Variovorax paradoxus: one gene and its partner. The protein of the gene in region 1 interacts with the protein of each later gene in a pairwise test. Links are inferred from orthologs where the notes say so. Each region holds a gene or a part of one and is shown in the gene's direction. Other genes may lie near its edges.

Region 1 (3,589 bases):
TGGACACGCGGATGCGGCGCTCGTTCATGTAGGCGCCGCGGCCCTTGGTGGCCGTGAACAGGTCGTTGCGGCTCGGGTCGTAAATGACCGCCTGCTCGATCTTGCCGCGCACCGATAGCGCGATCGACACGCAGTAGACCGGGAAGCCGTGGATGAAATTGGTGGTGCCGTCGAGCGGATCGATGATCCAGACGTAGTCGGAGTCCTTGGCGCCGTATTCGGTGCCCGATTCTTCGGCCAGGATGCCGTGCCCCGGGTAGGCGCCGAGCAGCGTTTCGATGATCGCTTGCTCGCTCGCGTGATCGACTTCGGTGACGAAGTCGTTGACCTGCTTCTGCGAAATGCGCACGGCCTCGACGTCGAGGGCAGCGCGGTTGATGATCGCGCCGGCGGCGCGTGCGGCCTTGACGGCCACGTTGAGCATGGGATGCAGGTTGGGGGACGACATTGGATTGTGAGAAGAACAGTAGGGAGGCCGCGGAGGCCCCGAAGGCGGCCCGGCGATGCGGGCGGCGAGAATCGGGCATTTTACCGGCTCCGCCGTTTCGTGTCTCCTGAACCCGCCATGCGCACCCGTTTCATCCTGATCCAGACCAGCCACGCCGGCAATGTGGGCGCCGCCGCCCGCGCCATGAAGACCATGGGTTTCTCCGACCTCGTGCTGGTGGCGCCCCGCTGGGCCAACGTGCTGCGGCGCGAGGAAACCATCCAGCGCGCGAGCGGCGCGCTCGACGTGCTGACCAACGCCCGCATCGTCGAAACGCTCGACGAAGCCCTCGACGGCGTGACCCACCTGTGCGCCACGGCCATGATTCCGCGCGACTTCGGCCCGCCCACCCGCACGCCCCGGGAACACCTGGAGCCCCTGGCGAAGCAGGGCGACCAGCACGTCGCCTTCCTGTTCGGCTCCGAGCGTTTCGGCATGCGGAACGAAGACGTCTACCGCTGCAACGTGGCCCTGACCATTCCCACCGACCCGAAATTCGGCTCGCTCAACCTGGGCGCGGCCATCCAGGTGGTGGCCTACGAATGGCGGCTGGCGCTGGGCGGCTACGAGGTGCGGGAGTCCGTCAACCCGGTGCAGGCGGCCGATGCGCAGGCCGTGGCCGGCATGCTCGACCACTGGGAGCGCTCGCTGGTTGATATCGGCTTCCTCGACCCCGAGGCGCCCAAGAAGCTCATGCCGCGGCTGCAGCAGCTCTTCAACCGGGCCCAGCCCACGCCCGAAGAAATCCACATCCTGCGCGGCATCGCCAAGGCCATGAGCGACGCGACCAAGCCGCCCCGCGGCTCCCTGCCTGAATAAAACCTTATCGCCCGTAAGCGATGACGGCGGGCTATAGACTGCCCGCCCCATATCGATATAACGACAAAAGGCAGCGATGTTCTCTCGCCTGCGCGCCGACATCCGGTGCATCCTCGAACGCGACCCGGCCGCCCGCAGCGCCTGGGAAGTGATCACGGTCTACCCCGGCTTCCATGCCGTGGTGCTGCACCGCTGGGCGCACGCCTGTTGGACTCACGGCTTCAAGTGGCCGGCGCGCTTCATCGCGCATGGGGCGCGCTGGCTGACGGGCATCGAGATTCACCCGGCCGCCAAGATCGGCGAGCGGGTGTTCTTCGACCATGCGATGGGCGTGGTGGTCGGCGAGACCGCCGAGATCGGCGACGGCTGCACCATCTACCAAGGCGTGACGCTGGGCGGCACCTCGCTCTACAAGGGCACCAAGCGGCATCCCACGCTGGGCCGCAACGTGGTGGTGAGCGCCGGCGCCAAGGTGCTGGGCGGCTTCGAGGTGGGCGACGGCGCCAAGATCGGCAGCAACGCGGTGGTCATCAAGCCGGTGCCCGCGGGCGCGACGGCGGTGGGCATTCCCGCGCGCATCATCCCGTCGAAGGCCGGCGAAAGCGCCGACGTGGCCGCGCCGCAGAAGTTCTCGGCCTACGGCATCACGCAGGAAGACGACCCGCTGAGCCAGGCCATGCGCAGCCTGATCGACAACGCCTCGAGCCAGGAGCACCAGATCGCGCTGCTGTGGCAGGCCATCGAGAAGCTGTCGGACCGCTCCGGCTCGACCAAGGACTGCGTGCCAGGCGACGCGGCCCGCGACGAGTGCTTCGAGGCCGAGAAGCTCACGCAGCTCATCGGCAAGTAAAAGCCCGAAGCAAAAGCCCGAGGCCGCTTCAGGCGGCGCGCTTGGCCGGCGCGTGCAGCGCGCCGTGCACATGCCCCGCGTGCTGGCCGAAGGGCTCGGGCACGAGGGCGGCGGTGTCCAGTTCCTGCAGGATGCCGCAGCTGCTCGCCGATTCCGGCCCGCCGCACTGCTGGCGCAGCGCCTTCAACTGCTTTTCCAGGGTCTTCAGCTCGGCGATGCGCGCGGCCACGTGGCCGATGTGGTCGTCCAGCAGCTGATTGACCTGGCCGCAGTCTTCCTGCGGGGCGTCGCGGAATTTCAGCAGGCTGCGGATCTCGTCGAGCGTCATGTCGAGCGAGCGGCAGCGGCGGATGAAGCCCAGGCGCTGGGCATGGTCTTCGTCGTAGATGCGGTAGTTGCCGTCGGTGCGCGCCGGCTCGGGCAGCAGTTGCTCGCGTTCGTAGTACCGGATGGTTTCGACGGGGGTGTTCGCGACCTTGGCCAGTTCACCGATTTTCATGATGCGGCAAATGAAGGAGTGGAAATGAGCGTTTGACTCTACACCTGCTTCAGGGTTTCCAATCGATTCATGACGAACGAAAACGCTCTGACACGGCCTGTGCCGCACGCCCATTCGCACCCTCATTCGCATGGCGACGACCACGGCCATGAGCACGCAAAGCCCCACGCCCACTCGCATGCCGAGGATTCATGCTGCGGCAGCAGCAGCTCCTGCGGCGCGATTCCCCTCGCTCCGGCCGGCGCGGATGGCGCCGACGTGCCGAAGGGCGCGCTGCTGTTCCGCATCCCCACCATGGACTGCGCGGTGGAAGAGTCTGAAATCCGCCGCGCGCTGGAGCCGGTCGCGGGCGTCAAGGCCCTGCGCTTTCGCCTCGGCGAGCGCACCATGGCCATCACCACCGAAGACGGCGCGCTGCCCGAGGCGCTCGCCGCCATCCGCAAGGCCGGCTTCAAGCCGGAGCCGCTGAACCCGGGTGGCACGCAGGCCGCCGCGGCGCCCGCGCAGATCGCCGGCATGAACATGGGCCTCGTGCGCCTCATCGCGGCGCTGGTGCTGGCCATCGCCGCCGAGTCGATCTCGTTCATGGCGCTGGACGGCATGGGCTTCAAGGCCGTGGAGGTCGTGCTTGCGCTCGGCGCCATCGGGCTGGCCGGCCTCGACACCTACAAGAAGGGCTTTGCTGCGCTGGTGCGCGGGCGCCTGAACATCAACGCCCTGATGGCGGTGGCCGTGACCGGCGCCTTCATCATCGGCCAATGGCCCGAAGCCGCGATGGTGATGGCGCTCTACGCCATTGCGGAGCTGATCGAGGCACGCGCCGTGGACCGTGCGCGCAATGCCATCCAGAGCCTGCTGGCGCTCGCGCCGGAGCAAGCCGAGGTCAAGCAGGCCGACGGCAGCTGGAAGACCGTGATGGCCAACGCCGTCGCGC
Region 2 (3,537 bases), 1.5 Mb from region 1 along the record:
CCGGCCGTGGTCTCGGCATAGGCGACGACGCTGGGCTTGTTGCCGAAGTCGGGGCTCAGCTCGCCCAGCGCGAACACCACCTTGTAGCCGTCGGCGCCGGTGGCCAGCAGGTAGCGGCCGAGCAGGTCGTTCTTGCGCGCGGCGTCGAGCTGGATGCCCGCGTCGCTCAGCAGCGGCCAGAGGCCGGCGCCGGTGTAGGTATGCGTCTGCGGCCCGCTGCCGCTGGAGAAATTGACGGTCTGGGTGACGGGCGTGCGCGCCGCGAGGTCGGCCTCGGTGACGAGCACCGGGCGGTCGACGGCGCCGCCGAGCTGGAAGGACGGCGCCGCGGCCGGTGGCGGCGCGGGCGGCGGCGGGGCAGGTGCCGGGGCCGGCGCGGGCGCCGGCACCACCGGAATGAACACACCGGCGTTGTTGTCGCCGCCTCCGCCGCATCCCGCCAGCACCAGCGCGGCGACGCCCGAAACCAAGCCCCTGGACCAATCCATACCCCAGCCTCCATCCTCGATGTATTCAATCCGACATGGCGAATGCGCTCTATTCCGTTCGCTGTAACCCGGCGGGCCGCCGGTTCGAACTAGGGGAAGCAACGTTGCCGTCGGGCTCCTGGCTGCCCTCTCGCAGCCAACGGGCGAATGTACATCGTTGTATCTGAATGAACATATCGAAAACGATATCCCGCCCACCATCCACGAAAGGCCTGTCATGACGCACAACACCGGACGCCGCTTCGCCATTGCCGCCGGCACCTCGACCCTGGGGCTGGCCATTGCCCAGGCCATGGGCTGGTTCTCGCGGCCCGCCCAGGCGGCGGAAAACGAGAAGTTCGAGGTCACGCGCACCGAGGCCGAATGGCGCAAGCTGCTCGACGCCAACCAGTTCGCGGTGCTGCGCCAGGAAGGCACCGAGCGGCCCTACACCAGCCCGCTCAACGACGAGCACCGCGCGGGCACCTTCAGCTGCGCGGGCTGCGCGCTCGACCTGTTCTCGTCGAAGACCAAGTTCGACAGCCACACCGGCTGGCCCAGCTTCTGGAAGCCGCTGGACAAGGCCGTGGGCGAGCACACCGACCGCTCCTTCGGCATGACGCGCACCGAGGTGCACTGCAGCCGCTGCGGCGGGCACCTGGGCCATGTGTTCGACGACGGGCCCAGGCCCACCGGGCTGCGCTACTGCATGAACGGCGTGGCGATGAAGTTCACGGCCGGGTCGGCGCAGGGCTGAGCCGGGGACGGCGGGCTGGTCTCACAATGCGCGATGTCCGTCCGACAAACGCATTGACTCAAGGAGATTCCATGAAGGCCCAGAACATCCTCCAGACCATCGGCAACACGCCGCACATCCGCATCAACCGGCTGTTCGGCAATGCGAAGCAGCAGGTCTGGATCAAGTCCGAGCGCGCCAACCCCGGCGGCTCCATCAAGGACCGCATCGCGCTCGCGATGGTCGAAGACGCCGAGAAGAGCGGCGCGCTCAAGCCGGGCGGCACCATCGTCGAGCCGACCTCGGGCAACACCGGCATCGGACTGGCCATGGTGGCGGCCGTCAAGGGCTACAAGCTGATCCTGGTGATGCCCGACAGCATGTCCATCGAGCGCCGCCGCCTGATGCTGGCCTACGGCGCCACCTTCGACCTGACGCCGCGCGCCAACGGCATGAAGGGCTCCATCGCCCGCGCCGAGGAAATCGTGGCCGGCACGCCCGGCGCGTGGATGCCGCAGCAGTTCAACAACCCCGCCAACGTCGACGTGCACGTGCGCACCACGGCGGAGGAAATCGCGGCCGACTTTCCCGACGGCATCGACGTGATCATCACCGGCGTGGGCACGGGCGGCCACATCACCGGCGTGGCGAAGGTGCTCAAGAAGAAGTGGCCGAAGCTGCAGGTGTTCGCGGTGGAGCCGGTGGCCTCGCCCGTCATCTCCGGCGGCGCGCCGGCGCCGCACCCGATCCAGGGCATCGGCGCGGGCTTCATCCCGAAGAACCTCGACACCTCGCTGCTCGACGGCGTGCTGCAGGTCGACGCCGAGCCGGCGCGCGAAATGGCCCGCCGCTGCGCGCAGGAGGAAGGCATTCTGGTCGGCATCTCGTCGGGCGCCACGCTCGCGGCCATCGCGCAGAAGCTGCCCTCGCTGGCACCCGATGCGGTGGTGCTGGGCTTCAACTACGACACGGGCGAGCGCTACTTGTCGGTCGAGGGCTTCCTGCCCGCCTGACCCGCTATCCCTTTCATAGCGCCCCGGGCGCTTAAAATGCGCGGCCTGCTTGATAACTACAAGCCCTACGCCGCCATGCTGAGAATCTCCGAACTCAAACTTCCGCTCGACCACGCGCCCGACGCGCTGGCAGCCCTGATCGCCAGGACGCTCGACGTCCCGCTCGACGCGATCGCTTCCCACAATGTCTACAAGCGCAGCTTCGACGCGCGCAAGGTCGAGCTGCTCACGGTCTACATCTGCGACGTGCAGCTGGCCGACGCGAAGCTCGAAGCCGCGCTGCTCGCCAAGCACACGGGCCATCCGCACATCCAGAAAGCGCCCGACATGCGCTACACGCCGCCGGCCAATGCCCCCGAGGGCACGGCGCGGCCGGTGGTCATCGGCTTCGGCCCCTGCGGCATCTTCGCGGCGCTGATGCTCGCGAAGATGGGCTTCAGGCCCATCGTGCTCGAGCGCGGCAAGACCGTGCGCCAGCGCACCCGCGACACCTGGGGCCTGTGGCGCAAGAGCGTGCTCAACCCCGAGTCGAACGTGCAGTTCGGCGAAGGCGGCGCCGGCACTTTCTCCGACGGCAAGCTCTACAGCCAGATCAAGGACCCGCGCTTCCTCGGCCGCAAGGTGATGGAAGAGTTCGTGAAGGCCGGCGCGCCGCCCGAGATCCTCTACGTCGCGCATCCGCACATCGGCACCTTCAAGCTGGTGAAGGTGGTCGAGAACATCCGCGAGCAGATCGTGGCGCTGGGCGGCGAGATCCGCTTCGAGCAGCGCGTGACCGACGTGCATATCGAAAACGGCCACCTCCGCGGCCTCACCGTGCTCGACCAGACGACCGGCCAGAGCCACGAGCTGCGCGCCGACCACGTCGTGATGGCGCTGGGCCACAGCTCGCGCGACACCTTCGAGATGCTGCACGCGCGCGGCGTGCACATCGAGGCCAAGCCGTTTTCCATCGGCTTCCGCGTGGAGCATCCGCAGGGCCTGATCGACCGCGCGCGCTGGGGCCGCCATGCCGGCCATCCGCTGCTGGGCGCGGCCGACTACAAGCTGGTGCACCACGCGAGCAACGGCCGCTCGGTCTACAGCTTCTGCATGTGCCCGGGCGGCACCGTGGTCGCGGCCACCAGCGAGCCGGGCCGCGTGGTCACCAACGGCATGAGCCAGTATTCGCGCAACGAGCGCAATGCCAACGCGGGCATCGTGGTGGGCATCGACCCGCGCGACTACCCGGGCGACGCGCTCGCCGGCATCGCGCTGCAGCGCGAACTCGAGAGCAATGCCTTCGTGCTCGGCGGCGGCGACTACCGCGCCCCCGGCCAGC

Evidence for each region. The genes of interacting proteins can lie anywhere in the genome.
Region 2: the proteins of cysE (region 1) and cysK interact in binary tests that used the Escherichia coli proteins (3 or more experiments, as listed by UniProt). The link is inferred for Variovorax paradoxus from one-to-one orthologs.

What each region holds. Positions count from the first base shown.
Region 1 is NZ_CP091716.1:2,927,961-2,931,549, forward strand. The notes cover bases 470-3,269. They hold cysE (serine O-acetyltransferase), read left to right. Parts: upstream 470-1,382; coding sequence 1,383-2,156; downstream 2,157-3,269. Other genes in these bases: L3V85_RS13595 (RNA methyltransferase), read left to right, coding at 566-1,306; cadR (Cd(II)/Pb(II)-responsive transcriptional regulator), read right to left, coding at 2,185-2,655; L3V85_RS13610 (heavy metal translocating P-type ATPase), read left to right, coding at 2,725-3,269. In the rest of the region: L3V85_RS13590 (inositol monophosphatase family protein), read right to left, coding at 1-448; more of L3V85_RS13610, read left to right, coding at 3,270-3,589.
Region 2 is NZ_CP091716.1:1,468,023-1,471,559, reverse strand. What follows is about bases 508-3,255. They hold cysK (cysteine synthase A), read left to right. Parts: upstream 508-1,295; coding sequence 1,296-2,216; downstream 2,217-3,255. Other genes in these bases: L3V85_RS06910 (NAD(P)/FAD-dependent oxidoreductase), read left to right, coding at 2,292-3,255; msrB (peptide-methionine (R)-S-oxide reductase MsrB), read left to right, coding at 781-1,224. In the rest of the region: L3V85_RS06925 (molybdopterin-binding oxidoreductase), read right to left, coding at 1-488; more of L3V85_RS06910, read left to right, coding at 3,256-3,537.